3 regions of the Paenibacillus sp. FSL P4-0081 genome follow, and region 1 is predicted to be linked to each of the others. Evidence: predicted binding sites of a transcription regulator. Region 1 holds the regulator's gene; each other region holds the start of a gene.
What was found. The regulator LexA, encoded in region 1, represses DNA repair genes until DNA is damaged. The targets are predictions, from matches to a motif close to CGAACATATGTTCG.

Region 1 (4,899 bases):
TAAAAGAGGTGTAATGATGACGCAAAGAGAACGAAACAGAATCCGCAGAGCAATTAATGCTCTGCTCGCACAAAGAGCAATCCTGCTGGAAAGACTTGAGGAAATTAATGAGAACCTGCGCAGATTTCCAAGCGGTTCACGTGCCAGAAGAGAATTGCTGGCTGCCAGAGCATCCATCCGTGAAGCAATTCGTTTAAATACTATTGCTATCCGGTTGTTGCGCAGCGTGTTGTAGTCAGTAGGCAAAGGATATGAATCCACTCAAAGACATCCTTGCGGATGTCTTTTTGGCGTGCGATTGAGACTGTGGGAGGCTCAGAGTATAATTAATCGATGAAGAGTATGAGGCTTGAGGAACAGCTACATATCAGGATAACATGGTGAACAAGCTGCACAAGAGCTTGATACAGGAAGGTGTGAAGAATGGACGATCAATTACGCCAGCGTTTGGGACTGCCGGAAATACAGGATAGTACACTGTCTGTTAACGCAGATCCGGTGATGGAAGAAAGTTCAAAATGGGATGCAGCCGGATCCACCGTGCTGAATGTCTCCAGAGAAGATGTGGAGAAGGGACGGCTGGAGAGCTATTTGCGTGAATTTAAGAAATATGAGAAGAAGCGGCTACGGGGCAAAATCATAATTATATTCAATGGGTATGAGCAGGATCGCCGGGAAGTCTATCAGGTTCGGGAGATTACGAACTGGGTTGACCGTCTGCTCAAGAACGTGCCTCATTTGTTCTATTTCCTCAGCAGAGACAATTACGCGATGCGGATTGCGTTCTTTTGTCTGTCTGAGGTGGTGGGCCGCTCCGGGATGGAAGTGTCCATCACCAAAGAGCAGGGACGCAGGCTGATCGAGAAAGTTACCAAGAGTGCATTGGTCTACGCCAAAAAAAGCAAAGACTCACCTGCGGAACAGTGGAGTCTGGCTGAATATATTCTGGACGAGCTTGGTTATGAGCAAACTGTGCAATAATGCTGTGAAGAACCCCTTTGGCGAAAACCCGTCAGAGGGGTTCTTGTGTTCAATATAGAAATTTATAGGCGGCTGCATGACTGTAGCTACTCCCTGATGGTTACACGGGTGCCAATGGGAATGATAGCAGCCAACGCGACCACGTCCTGGTTATACATGCGGATACAGCCGTGGGAGACCATGTGGCCGATGGAGGAAGGGTCATTGGTTCCGTGAATTCCATAATGCGGCTTGGACAGGCCCATCCAGAAGGCTCCGAACGGTCCGCCCGGGTTGGGCTGCTTGTTAATGATCGTGTACTCGCCTACCGGCGAGACGGTCAGCATCCGGCCAATGCCGACAGGAAATCCTCTGGTTACGGTGTCATTATCAAGCAGATAAAGCATGCGCTGTGAAAGGTCGACAATAATTCGATAGTTGGGCATGGGATCAGCACTCCTTTGTAACAGGATATGTGCGGATAGCTAAAGCGGTTCGGAGTTTGGGCAAGCGTAACAGGATCTAAAGAGGAAAAAGGCTGCTTCGCGTGATGCGGAGCAGCCTGATTATGGAGGAGAAAGATTAATGGATATCGCGGAATAATCCAATGACTCTGCCCAAAATAGTAACGCGGTTAAGGCGGAGAGGCTCGTAAGCCGGGTTCTCCGGCTGCAGCCGGATATGATCACGTTCTTTGTAAAAGGTCTTAACGGTTGCTTCATCTTCTTCAGTCATCGCAACAACGATGTCACCATTGTCAGCGGTTTGCTGTTGGCGGACAATAACATAATCGCCGTTCATAATACCGGCATCAACCATGCTGTCGCCGAGTACAGAAAGCATGAATACCTTGTTATCCCCTACGTAATGAGTAGGAAGCGGGAAGTAATCCTCAATATTCTCTGTAGCGGTAATAGGAACACCAGCAGTAACCTTGCCAATTACAGGGATACGGGTAACCGTCTGGACGAATTGATGTACATTCTCTGAATCTTCCTGGCCGAGCAGTTCAATTGCACGCGGCTTCGTAGGATCGCGCCGGATCAGGCCTTTCTTCTCAAGCCGGTCCAGATGACCGTGCACTGTAGAACTGGAGGCCAGGCCAACAGCTTCGCCAATTTCCCGAACGGACGGAGGATAACCCTTGCTGCGGACTTCGTTACGTATAAATTCCAGGATCGCCAGCTGGCGACTCGAAATCTTTGACATCGGAATCAACCCCATATACTATGTTTGGGAAAATTATAACATAGAACTGCCGTTCGTACAAACATAAGTTCTAAATTGTGAGAATTATAGCCTAAAAAATAAAGGGAACAGTTGTTCGAAAAAACTATTGATCAAAACACATGTTCGTGTTATATTATTTTCGAAAGTAAGAACAAGTGTTTGGAGGACGATATTTATGTTAAAATACAGTACCTACAATAGTATCTACAATGAGGATATCAAGGTGTCCGCTCCCGGTAATCCATTACCCCATAATCCATTGGCACAATTCAGAGACAAGACCCTTCGCCTGCTGTCTGTACTTACCTCAATATTCCGCCAGGTCAGCTTTATCAAGATATCTCTGATACTATTACTCACGATCTCCGGATTTACAGTAGTCGGTAATGTGTTCGCTGGTTCTGTCACTTTAATGAAGCCTGAGAAACGGATCGTAGTTGAACGCGGAGACACCTTGTGGAGCATTGCCCTCAAGAATAAACCGGATGATATGAGGACTGCCGTATATATAGAAGGAATCAAGAAGTCAAATGGTCTGAAGGACAGTGGAATTAAGGCAGGAGATATACTGTCCGTGCCGGTATATTAACCGAAAGAAGCATAATGGTGTTCGACTAAGAGAGCTTTCAGGGGGTAGACCTTGACAAGCTCTTTTTCTCATGGCAAAGTTAGAATGAATTTATTGGGGAGGGGAAAGTATTGAATATTGACGAATTGGTCGCACGCATCAATGAATTGGCACGCAAACATAAGGAAAGCGGCCTGAATGAGGAAGAATTGGCAGAACGCGCCAAACTCCGCGAGATTTATCTGGGCAATATCCGCAGCAATTTCCGGGCCCAGCTTGATACCATTGAGATTGTGGATAATCCGGAGCATGAAGAAGGCAACAACGGACGTAAAGCTTAGTCTGCGGCCTTTTCATAGATAATACAGGATGACTAGGGGGAACTAACATGGCCCGTTCTTGGGAAAGAATGGTTCAACGCAACACCAAGCAAATCAATCAGCAAAGAAAGAAGCAGGGAAAAGAGACGATTTATGCAACGAGCTCTAAAGCTGCTGCAAAGAGCACCGATATTTTCAAAGGCCGGAATATTGTATTCCCTGTCGTATTGCTGTTGCTTGGCATTATGTTCTGGGTAGTCGGTTCCATTGATGAAGCGAAAGGAAGCGGAATACTGGCTAACTGGCTGGGGGTAGTACTGTACTTCCTGCTTGCCGCGCTGCTATTCTTCCGCCGTCCGTTCCTTAAGGTGGAACGCGCCCGTCTGTCTACTATTAAATACAACCGTGAACGCTTTTTGCCAGCAGCTGAAATCGAGAAGATTACCTTGTCGCGCAGTGTAGTTACCATTAAGTATAAAGGCAAGCGCAAGCAGTGGATTTTCTCCAAGCTGATCAACCGGTATGATACCGCCGCTATGGCTGCACGCCTGGAACAATTCGGCAAGAACAACAACATTGAAGTAGTGCACGAATAGTAAGATAGACCAGCATAGGGAGTGGGAGAACGAAATGCCGATTACCGCCGTACTATTTGACCTTGACGATACACTGCTATGGGATGATCGAAGTGTGGAAGAAGCATTCCGCTACGCCTCTGAGGCTGCAGGGGATTCTGTTGATCCGCAGGAGCTTGAACAGGCGGTGCGCAGAGAAGCGCGTGCGCTTTATGAGTCTTACGAGACTTTTCCGTTCACGAAGCTGATCGGGATTAATCCTTTTGAGGCACTATGGGCTAACTTCACAGCTGGAGACCAGCCGGAATTCCGGCAGCTGGAACAGCTTGCTCCGGCCTACCGCACCGAATCCTGGCGCCGCGGCCTTGCCTCTCTTGGAGTGGACGATGAAGCGCTGGCGGAACGCCTCGCGGCCAAGTTCGCCGCTGAGCGCCGCAGCCGTCCTTATATATATGAAGAGACGCTTCAGGTGCTGGATGAGCTGCGCGGCAAGGTGAAGCTGCTGCTGTTGACGAATGGCTGTCCTGCACTTCAGCAGGAGAAGCTTGATGGTGTACCTGAGCTTATTCCGTATTTTGACCATATTGTCATTTCTGGAAGCTTCGGTAAAGGGAAACCGGACAAGACAATCTTCGAGCATGCCCTCGGACTGCTGGATATTACGCCTGAGCAGGGGGTCATGGTCGGAGATAAGCTTACGACTGATATTCTCGGAGGATTGGCCGCAGGTCTAACGACGGTCTGGATCAACCGGACGGCCAAGACTCCTGACCCGGACATTACTCCGGATTATCAGATCAGCCATCTTTCGGAGCTTCTGCCATTGGTACACTCCCTATAACTGAATTAGATGAAGCCGGTATCCTTATAGGATATTGGCTTTTTTGATATCCCTGCGAGGATTTGGACAAATGTAGTTCATGTATATGACTATTCTCATGTGATAGGGCGGTTAACGAAGCTTATTTCCGGCAAGTTGAATAAAATGTGTATAATAAGGAAGAAAGCAATCTGACTTTCGTTGTTAACATGAAGATGAATCTATCGATGAACCGGGAGGGCTCCAGATGATTAAGCCAAAGATACTTAGAGGTCTCATTTGCATTGTCATGGGTATGACGCTTGCCGGCTGTTCAGGGAATAATGAAGAGGATATGTATATGCATGCAGCTGCTGATTCCTCAATGGTACCTATCAAGGTAGAGCTAAGCTGGAGTCCGGAGGAAATATCCGTTAACGACAAGGT
Region 2 (4,899 bases), 1.7 Mb from region 1:
GGGGCTTAGATGAAATTAATGAAGAGATTGGGTTTGTGGTTACCGATTCTGTCTGTAGCGGTATGTATGATTAATCTGTCAGGACAAGATGATAAAAACCTGCTGCTTTTTTTGACCGGTCCTTTACTGTTATGGCTTAACCCTCAGCTGACAGATCTGCATTACACCATGAACAATGAACTTCTGTTCCAGTCTATACTGTACGGTATTCACTTCTTCTTCTGGCTGGGGTTTGGATTATTGTTCGATTGGTTATTAGCGCGCAGAAGAGCGAAGTAGAGTTCCGAAGTTCTAAGAATGACTTCAGGGAGAAGTGACTTCACATTCCATTTACTGGGTAATAACTTGTAAAAGGAGCGTGAGGCTATGAATATCGCAGACTGGAGCATTATGGATTGGTTCTCGCGGCTGGTGGGAATAGGAATTATCTACTCGGCTGTGCAGCTGGCCTTCTCCCGAAAAGGGGTCAAGATTCGAACCCGGAGGCCTTTCCGGGAAACTATGGAGTCTACAGCTACGCCAGGCCAGCAAACGGTTCTTCGGGTGGGCGGAGTCTTCGGGATCTTTCTGGGTCTTGCGGTTGTCATTTATGGAACGAAGATTTTTGATGTGCTGTTTCCATGGATGTAGCCCAATCCTTGCCGTCCGGTGAAGTCCACAGGGCATGGCCAATGCGGATTTCCCAAGAATAATGCTCCTTATCCTGAATTTCAGCAGCGTCCCAGGACAAACTGTTCCATGTACCGGCGGTAGGGTCAGTTATAGCATTCCAGTGCCGCCCGTAATCTTGGGTCACGAAAAACAGGAAAAACGAAGTGTTTCCGCCCTGTGCATTCTGTATCTCCGTGTGATCCGGAATCATGATTCCATAGGATGTTGAGCTGAAAAAAACAGGCGGTGCAGGATCGAACATGGAAGAGGCGTATTGATCAGGCACTTCAAGCTTCTCTTGGGTCCAGTGCGCTCCGCCATCTCCGGTTGTGTACAGCCGCTGGGTCCCTGGCTGCGGAGTGTTGATGGTTAGCCAGCCGTTATCCGCACTACTGAATGTAAATGCTCCAACCGGTCCGGACGGTAAGGTTCCATTCTCCGAATCACTGAGCTTATCCCAGGTCTTGCCGCTATCGGCCGTCTGGTAGATCGCATTATCAGCTCTGAACATCCCGGAACCGGCCGAAGTGACCTTCCAACCGTGCATCTCATCCAAATTATATTGATAAGTCTGAATGTTCTCAGTAGACACAGAAGCACCTGTATCAGCGGCTGGTGTGGGCATCGGATTAAATGTGAACCCCCAAAGGCCAGCTGCAAGTTGCAGCAATAACCAAACACTTCTTAGAATTTCCACTACAAACACCTCCCTTGTCCATAGTAAGGGATGGGAGCTGGATATAAGTTACAGAAACATGATGAAACGATTAAAAATATATAACCAGAGGAGAGTGGAGAAAGAGTGGCAATGAGTGAAGCAGAGGATAACAACCGTGAACTGGAGAAGCGGGTTGCTGCGCTGGAGAAACGGATTGCAATGATGGAGAACTATAACCCGCCCCCGCAGTCCACCAAAAAGGTAGTCTGGATCGTGATTGCGGTAATACTCGGAATCTTCCTGGCAATGGCGGGTATTGGGATTATCCAGTTTGTCAGCAGCGGCTAGTCGTTATTCTTGTCATTAATCAGCAGAGAAGTGCAGACCAGCGCTACAATAAGCATGATGCCCATTGCGATCATTTGAAAGATATTATTATAGGGATCTGAGAACGTTATGTATTCGAATACGACCTTGGATAGTAAATAGTAAAGAATACTCAATAGGCTTAGAAAGACTAGAGCGGCTACGATCCATTTCTTGATTGTCCTGATAGTGATAGAATCACTCCGTCCGCGGGGATAATAAATTGCAGTTACTCCCATTATTGTACAATATGGTAGCACAAGAGAAAACTGAAAATTGCAGTCCCCTGACCCTTTGCCCATAATCAGAACCTGCTCAGCCTGATTTAAGGTTGGTTTAAGCAACAGTGAGTATAGTGTATACATACCCCCTGATAGAAACCTTAGACCCTGCCGGATATTGGCGGGGTCACTTTTTTATAGGGTGAAAGGTTATGGACTGAGCTAGCTCTCTATATGCTGATTATTCTTCACGGAGGTTTAATCGTACTCCTTGGGTTCCTGCAGTAAGATGGAGAAGGTCTGCGTTTCGTGGTCCACTTCAATGGTCTCAATGCCGACAAAATCCGGAATTTCGGGATGAACTGCATCTACGCTGTAATCCGGATGGGTCAGCAATAATTGAATGACTTTTATGGCTTCCATGTCGCTCCCCTTTACGGTTGAAATGTAACCATGCATAGAGGTACATCTGTTGTTCTAATGTCTATGCCGGTATTATCCCCGCAGCGCTTAGCGAATATGTCTATGGATTAATTTTCTGTCTTCGTTTCTTTCCATTACGGCCATCAATTGCCCCTGGAAAATCCGCCGCTGGATCTGGTCAATTCGCTGCAGAGCCAGCTCCACAGGAACCTGGAAGGTACTGGCAAGCTCAGGCACGGCATCCTCACGCAGTTCAGGCAGTGTCCGTGCAGAAATCATGGAATAGGGCATGGCGGCATAGAGAATAAACCGTTCCGATTCATCCTCCTGCGCCTGCGTGAACTGTTCAGGCATCAGAGTATGCTTGCCGGCATGGCGGAGCAGATGACACAGCTCATGGAGGAACTCCAGCCGCTGCAGTTCGGGAGGAAGCCTGTTGTCGATAAACATACTGTACATTCCAGCGCTGGCCTCAATGCTCTTGCTACGGACATCCAAATAATGAATCCAGATATTCAGCCGCTCGGCTATGTATTCAATGGATATGTCGGACGGCTGGCGGACACCGATGCGCTGATATAAATCCTCTGTCCATTTCTCCAACGCAGTCATCTGATAATAGGATTGCATAATCAATCACCTCAATATAAGATCGTATGTTCGTATTAATGGTCAAAAGAAAAGCCCAGAAGGGCTAAGCAATCAGCACACTCAACATTCAGCAGCTGAATGGATATGGAACGGGTGTTCCTATGTATGTAAGCATAAAGCAATCAGGCGCGAATATCAAGTGTTTTTCCCAAGGTGGGGTGTGCGCCCTGACTCAGCATCTGGACCATATTCTGGGCATCCGTCTGTGCCTGATCTTTGGCAATACTCATGACCTGTAATCCCGCAGCCTGCAATAAAGACGACTGGTTCATGACAACCGATAGTGCAGCAATATCCATTTGTGTTCCTCCTCCAAGATTTTTTGAAGCAGCGCATCCACCTTTTATATCGACCGAATAGGGCTTGGCCGTTAGGTGAATGGCATTTCTTTGCCAATTGGCCCATGCCACCGGTTAGATTTCCACATATTCTGTGCTGTATTCAATATTCAAGAGGAGGAATTAAATTATGGGAGCAGAGTATGGTTGCGGTTGTGGAAATAACGTCGGTGGAGTTAATCAGGGTCCTCCGATTGTTCCGGTTGTAAGCCCTTGGACTTCGACTGGTGCGATTCTGGTTCTGTTCATTCTGCTGGTTATTATCACTAAAGCCTGTTTGTTCTAGAACCGCATTGAACAAGTGCTGCCCTGTCTGGCCTGAGGCCGGATGGGGCTATTTCTTTTTTTTGCGTGCCGCCGGACCGATCTGGCGTTTGATTCTGCCTGTATGCTCATCCGTTTCAATGATATACAACTCCTTGACTGTACCTGCAAGTGCAAACCATTCCTGTAAGGCTTCAGCCTCGGACATAGGGCCGTACAGCCTTTTCCCCCGATAACAGATATAGAACACTCCCTGCTCTCCGTCTATGGAATAATATCCCACCCTATTTTACGCTTTATTTGGGTGAAATTGCATAAAGAACTGTCGTTCGCATAACAGGCATGCAAATGTCCTTATATGACGGAGAGGAGAGCGGCTAATATGCGATCTGTTTCTTATCAGCAATCATTTGCGGTAGCGGTAGCCGGAGCATTCAGGCATTCTGCCTATTTGAACATGAACTCTACGCGGGTACCGTCTGCGAAGTCCTCCAGCTGATTGCCGACCCAGCTTCCAGCTCCGCGGTTATCGCTGGGAGTTATGTATTCAATATCAGCGCCGGCTCCACCTTCCGCACACATCGCCATCGGCCATTCGTCGCGGTCATAACCTTTTTTGGTGGGTACGCCCTTCAGGGATTCCTTACGGTTCTCTTCGGCTTCATTCCGGTCAATCGTGCAGATGGGGGACTCCCCGTTCTCAATCGCTTCCTGAATATGTCTGGCGGTCTCCGGATAGCGGCCCGATGGGAATTCCAGCCGGACAACCTCCGAATTGTCAGAAGACGGCGTCTGGGACGGAAGCTGACCATTCTCCCCGAAGTAGTAAGCAGCCAGGCTGAGCAGAACAACAATAATGAGACTGGTGATGAATTTTTTGGCTTTCATATCTGCTCCTTAAAAGTTTTGTTAGCATAGCTTCCAATGATAAGCTCCGGCAAAACTCGCTTCGGAAGCATACGCTTAAGTATTGTGGGCGCATGAAGCCTGCGCTCACAATAGTATAGCGTATGACTGCGGGATTGGAACAGACGTAATTCTTGTCTATCCGCCGTTCTGATGTTACATAATTCGCCATAAAATGTACAAACAGATGGAAAAGGATGGTGGATAAAGTGGAACAGCGTGTACTCAGAGATCTGCTGGATTCCGCGTCACGGCTGGTAGGGGATGTACAATGGCAGGCCGCCTTCCGCAGTGTGCTGATGAGTCCTGCGGATGCGGAGCTGGCCCTGCCGGCGCGTAAATTGCTGAACACCTTATACTGGCTGCAGGGGCAAGGCGTGATCAGCGGACAGCATGATTATCTGGAGAGCCCGGATGAATT
Region 3 (4,899 bases), 1.9 Mb from region 1:
AACTAATCCACAGCTTCCTGCTGGCAGTTGTAAGCGCATTGTAGATCAGGAAGCGCTCATCCAGCAGCTTGCGGGATGAGCCGGGAGCCAGCTCCATACCGGCATTCTCCAGCAGCAGACGCTCTCCCTCGGACAAAATCCCGTCTTCCTTGAACTGTGCCGGAACCACACCTTCATTGAAGCCCAGCAGGAAGGCATACTTCACTCCCGACACCCGCGTACGGTCCATCGTTCCGACCAGCACCTGATCAAGGGCAGGCGGGACTAGCCCCATCTTGAGCTCAGCCAGCCCTGTTTCCAGCACGCCGGCGAACAGTTCAAATTCCATTCTTTCCTTGCCCATCATCTCGGCAATCTGATCGAGCAGATCCAGCACAGCCCCCCACAGCTGGTTATGCTCACGGGCAGCTTCCGGGCGTCCCTGCTCCAGAGACTCCGCCCCCATCCGTTCCAGCTTGCGCGCCGCCTCTGTGTCCTCAAGCAGCAGATATACTGCTCTGCACAGCTCCAGGCCGCTGCGGCTGGCTTTGACCCTCTGCTCAAAAGCCTGCAGCGGTCCTGTGATCGCGCTCCGGCAGGCTTCCATTCTGGCCAGCATGGCTTCATCTACAGCCTCACTGCCCTCCAGCGAGAGGCGGGGAATGCCTTTCCAGGAACGGCCGTCAGTCCACCGGTACCCGTGAATACCGCAGGCCAGCACGTAATTCTCCAGTTCATCCATATTGGCGCGCGTAATACTTCCGTCCAGCGGAAGCAGCAGCTCGGTCTTCACGCAGCGGAACACATCCTCATAGCGCCAGCGGCGGCGGACTACATCCAGAGCGGAACGGATGAATTCCACCAGCGGATGGTGCAGCTCATTCAGCTTCTGGTCCAGGAAGAACGGAACGCCGAAGTCCTGGAACAGCGGAGCAATCAGCGGCTCATAATCACTCATATTCCGCATGAATACAGCCATCTCACCATACTTGGCCCCTGAATCTCTGGCCAGGCTCAGCATCTCGCGCAGCACGCCTTCGACCTCGATCCGGCGGGAGGCCGCAGCCCGGATACTGACTGCCTCCTCCGCTTGCCCGGCTGCTCCGTTCCAGCGCAGCCGGCGCTGGAATCCACGCTCCAGATGGGCGAGAGCCGGACTGTCCTTGAACCTTGGAAGTGCTGGCGGCGCCAGAAGCTGATCCCAGACTGTAAGGCCCATCTCCTCGGCCATTCCGCGCAGCTTGATATACGTAACCGCAGCCGGGTGAAACAGCTCCAGCTCATGCGGTGCCTGGCCTGCGGGATAGATCCTGTCCAGCGTCAGGGCAATGGTCACCCCCGAAGCATATTGCATAAGCTCACGCAGTACGATGAATTCCTGATTGGTAAACCCGTGGAACCCGTCTACCCAAATCTCGGATCCCCGGATATAGCCGGAATCCTGAATATGCTCAGCCAGCTCAGCCAGCCTGTCCTCCTGATCCATGTAGAGCTGTGACATTTCCTGCTCCAGCTCACTGAAGACCAGGTGCAGATCTTCCAGCTTGCCGGCCAGAATCGGACTTCCTCCCAGGGCATCCCGCATTCTGCCGAGCTGTTCTTCGAGGTCACCTGCTCCAAGGCAGCAGCGCTTGAGCTCCGTGTGCAGGTCGCTGAGCCGTTCCACGAATCCTGGCCGGTCCGAGGAGGCGCCGAACAGCTTCAGTTCCTCCTTGCGCCGGTTGACGATCTTATAGATCAGCATCTTCTTGCCTTCCTCGCTGATCGGCAGACTCGCGCTGCCGCCGGTCTCCTGCTTCACCCGGTAGGCCAGCCGCGAGAAGCTGAGTGTCTGGGCGCGGATGCTGCCCTTCACGTTGCCCGCAGCCAACAGACCGCGCTCCGCACCGAATGATCCCTGTTCAGGGACAAGTATAATTATCGGCGCTCCAAGCGGCTCTGTCTTCAGCCGTGAGGATACCGTCTCCCATATTGTAGTTGTCTTGCCGCTGCCCGAGCGTCCGATCAAAAAGTTAACCGTCATATCAGCAGACTCCTTCCGTGGCGGAGAATTAGAATGCAGGCCGCCCTGCTGCTGCACACACAGAAGCGGATTGCCTGATGAATATCAGAATCTATGAATAATCTCGTCCCAATAGTATAGCATACCTCCACCGCGCGCTCCAGAACGTACGTTTGCCATTGTTTGCAAATACCTGCCGCTTTTTTAAAGGCCACAGCAACCAAGGTCAACAACAAAGAAGACTCTCCCGGAGCCATGGATCGGCTGGTCGGGAGAGCCTGGATGGAGTGTATTATTTAGCCGGATCGGATATATAACCGGGATAGCCGCAGAATTAAGTGTCATAAATCCATCTAGCATCAATCCGGAAGTAGAAACCGGTTCATTAGATGGAGAAAATCCAATTAAATCAGCAGAGTCACTCCTCTGCTGATTCCGGCTCAAGTGCAGGGCAGCACCCAGCGCGATTCCGCTACGTAGTTCATGATCCCCAGCCCGGGAAGTGGACTGAAATTCCGTTATATGAGCAGATCAGGCGGATTCGCCGGGCAAACGGACTCAGATTCCGCTAAGGGACCAGTCTGAGCTGCTAATGGAATCCAGCCGGCAACATAACGGACTCAGTCCGCTTAAGCCCCATTCTGAGGTTTTTTGGAGAAATAGGAGCTTCTCAGTCCGCTTCGCTCTGCTGACGGTTCCCCGCTACAGTGCACAGCAACTTCCCTGTGAGAAAAAAAGAGAGCCTCAGTAGCTGAGACTCTCAAGACAAGCCTTCCGGCTTGAACTAACATCATTATTTGCTGCGCACTTCAAAGATGGCAAACTTCAGATAATGCCCTTCGTCCACGCCGAGGATCTGCGGGTGATCCTTGCCTGCGGCCCGCCACTCGATCAGCCGGAGCACTTTGCCGGCATCCTTGGCCGCTTCCTGGATGGTCTCCAGGAACAGCTGCGGCTGCATATGGTACGAGCAGCTGGCCGTAACCAGATATCCGCCTTCATTGACCAGCTTCATGCCATGCAGATTGATATCCTTGTAGCCGCGGACAGCGCCTGCTACAGCACTTTTGGTCTTGGCAAAAGCGGGCGGATCAAGTATAACGACATCCCAGGTACGTCCGCCGCCTGCTGTCATCGGCTTCGCGGTATCCGCCTTGGCAGCCGGCTTAGCGCCGGGTTTGCTCTCTGCCGCCGGACCTGTCGCCCGCTCAGAGCGTTCTTCCAGCCCCTTAACCTGATTGCGCAGGAAGGCAAACGCATCATCCACTACAAATTCCACCCGGTCGGTGAATCCGTTGATCTCCACATTGGCTTTTGCACTCTCAATCGCATGCGCGGACACATCAAGGCAGGTTACCTTCTTGGCGCCGTATTTACAGGCATGCAGGGTGAAGCTGCCGGTGTGCGCGAAGCATTCCAGCACGGTTGCGCCGTCCCAGAACGGGAAGGTGACCGGCTTACCGCTTTTGTTGACCGGCAGCGTCTGGAGTGATCCGTCCTCTGCCGCTACCTCCTGCAGCGTGATTCCGCTGCGCCCGCCCCAGCCCTTCATGAGCGGAGCGATGGAGGCTCTGTTCTCGCGCTGATCGAAGAAGTAGCCTGTCTTCTGGCCTTCTTCAATATCGACGATAACCTTCAATCCATTCTCGCTTACCGTGATGTGGCGCGGGCATTCCCCGTAGAGCACGCCTGTGGTCTGCTCTAAGCCTTCGAGCTCGCGGACGCTGACGTCACTGCGCTCATAAATGCCGCGCGGCGCCATAACCTGTACCAGCGCTTCCACAATCTCGGAGCGGTGCTGATCCATCGCCAGCGTCAGCAGCTGTACGACGAGAACCTCCCCGAAGCGGTCGATGATCAGCCCCGGCAGGAAATCCGCTTCCCCATACACCAGGCGGTAAGCATCCGCACCCGGCAGGAAACGCTCCCTATGCTGCAGAGCGCTTGCGAACCGGCCGGCAAAAAATACCGTGTCCATCGCCGCAAGCTTACTCTGCGAAAGAATTCTTACCCGGATCTGCGAGGCCGGATTGTAATACCCTGTGGCCAGATAACGCCCCTGATGATTCAGCACATCCACAAGTCCCCCTGCCTGCGGCTCCCCGTCTACCGAGGCTACTTCGCTGGCGTAGACCCACGGATGTCCCTGTTCCAGTCTTTTCTTACGGTTTCGTTCCAGAATTACCGATGCCAATGACTTCAACTCCCTGTTCTTGTAGCTCGATTTGTATACATGTCCCATGCAATGCCTTCATATATTGGTGTACAACCCCCGTCCAAAAAGGAGCCTGTCCTTATGATCCGTGACCTGCTGTTCCCTGTCATTTATGGCCTTGTCATCTTTCTCGCCGGCATGAAGGTGATGGAAGCCTCATTGTCGCGGCTCGCCGGCCCGCTGCTAACCCGGAGTCTGCATAAGGCAACCTCTACGCCGGCCAAAGGCCTGATTGCCAGCAGCCTGCTGTCCGCGCTGCTGCAGAGCAGCACGGCCGTAACCGTGCTGACCATCGGTATGGTCAATGCCGGGCTGCTGACCTATGCCCGGACGCTGGGCATTATCCTCGGCAGCAACATCGGCACCTGCCTGACTACAGAGCTGATCAGCCTGCAGATCAGCACACTGGCAGCGCCGCTGCTGGCCGCCGCGCTATGCCTCTGGGCGGCCGCAGTGATGGCCGGCGAGCTATCCCCGCAGGCATGGCGGCTGGTTGAAGCCTGCCGCCGGATCTCGGGGCCGCTGCAGTTCATCTGCCTCGCGGTGGCCGGCTTCGCCCTGGTCCTGTGGGGCATCGCGGTCATGCAGTCGGTCGGCCCCGCCCTTGAAGGCAGCGAATTGTTCCGCTGGTTCCTCGGGCATGCCGCCACAAGCGCACTGTGGGGACTGGCAGCAGGTGCCGTGCTGACCGCGATGGTGCACA

Region 2: P40081_RS27150 (ImmA/IrrE family metallo-endopeptidase) is a predicted target of LexA. The motif match lies at 2,969-2,982, and genes of this name have one in related genera.
Region 3: addB (helicase-exonuclease AddAB subunit AddB) is a predicted target of LexA. The motif match lies at 2,144-2,157, and genes of this name have one in related genera.

What each region holds. Positions count from the first base shown of each region.
Region 1 covers NZ_CP009280.1:4,676,335-4,681,233, reverse strand. Annotated here, with positions in the region: gene P40081_RS19825 (hypothetical protein) at 14-235, shown strand; gene P40081_RS19820 (hypothetical protein) at 424-981, shown strand; gene P40081_RS19815 (L,D-transpeptidase) at 1,068-1,406, opposite strand; gene lexA (transcriptional repressor LexA) at 1,543-2,169, opposite strand; gene P40081_RS19805 (LysM peptidoglycan-binding domain-containing protein) at 2,366-2,779, shown strand; gene P40081_RS19800 (DUF896 domain-containing protein) at 2,890-3,099, shown strand; gene P40081_RS19795 (hypothetical protein) at 3,147-3,674, shown strand; gene P40081_RS19790 (HAD family hydrolase) at 3,709-4,494, shown strand; gene P40081_RS19785 (FixH family protein) at 4,721-4,899, shown strand, end outside.
Region 2 covers NZ_CP009280.1:6,394,099-6,398,997, reverse strand. Annotated here, with positions in the region: gene P40081_RS27170 (hypothetical protein) at 10-279, shown strand; gene P40081_RS38765 (hypothetical protein) at 367-630, shown strand; gene P40081_RS27165 (WD40/YVTN/BNR-like repeat-containing protein) at 584-1,348, opposite strand; gene P40081_RS27160 (hypothetical protein) at 1,460-1,657, shown strand; gene P40081_RS38755 (hypothetical protein) at 2,155-2,319, opposite strand; gene P40081_RS27150 (ImmA/IrrE family metallo-endopeptidase) at 2,407-2,949, opposite strand; gene P40081_RS37900 (YjfB family protein) at 3,093-3,269, opposite strand; gene P40081_RS38750 (hypothetical protein) at 3,439-3,594, shown strand; gene P40081_RS27145 (hypothetical protein) at 3,643-3,780, opposite strand; gene P40081_RS27140 (NucA/NucB deoxyribonuclease domain-containing protein) at 4,020-4,460, opposite strand; gene P40081_RS27135 (glycosyl hydrolase) at 4,688-4,899, shown strand, end outside.
Region 3 covers NZ_CP009280.1:6,563,332-6,568,230, forward strand. Annotated here, with positions in the region: gene addB (helicase-exonuclease AddAB subunit AddB) at 1-2,002, opposite strand, end outside; gene P40081_RS28010 (class I SAM-dependent rRNA methyltransferase) at 2,775-4,175, opposite strand; gene P40081_RS28015 (Na/Pi cotransporter family protein) at 4,278-4,899, shown strand, end outside.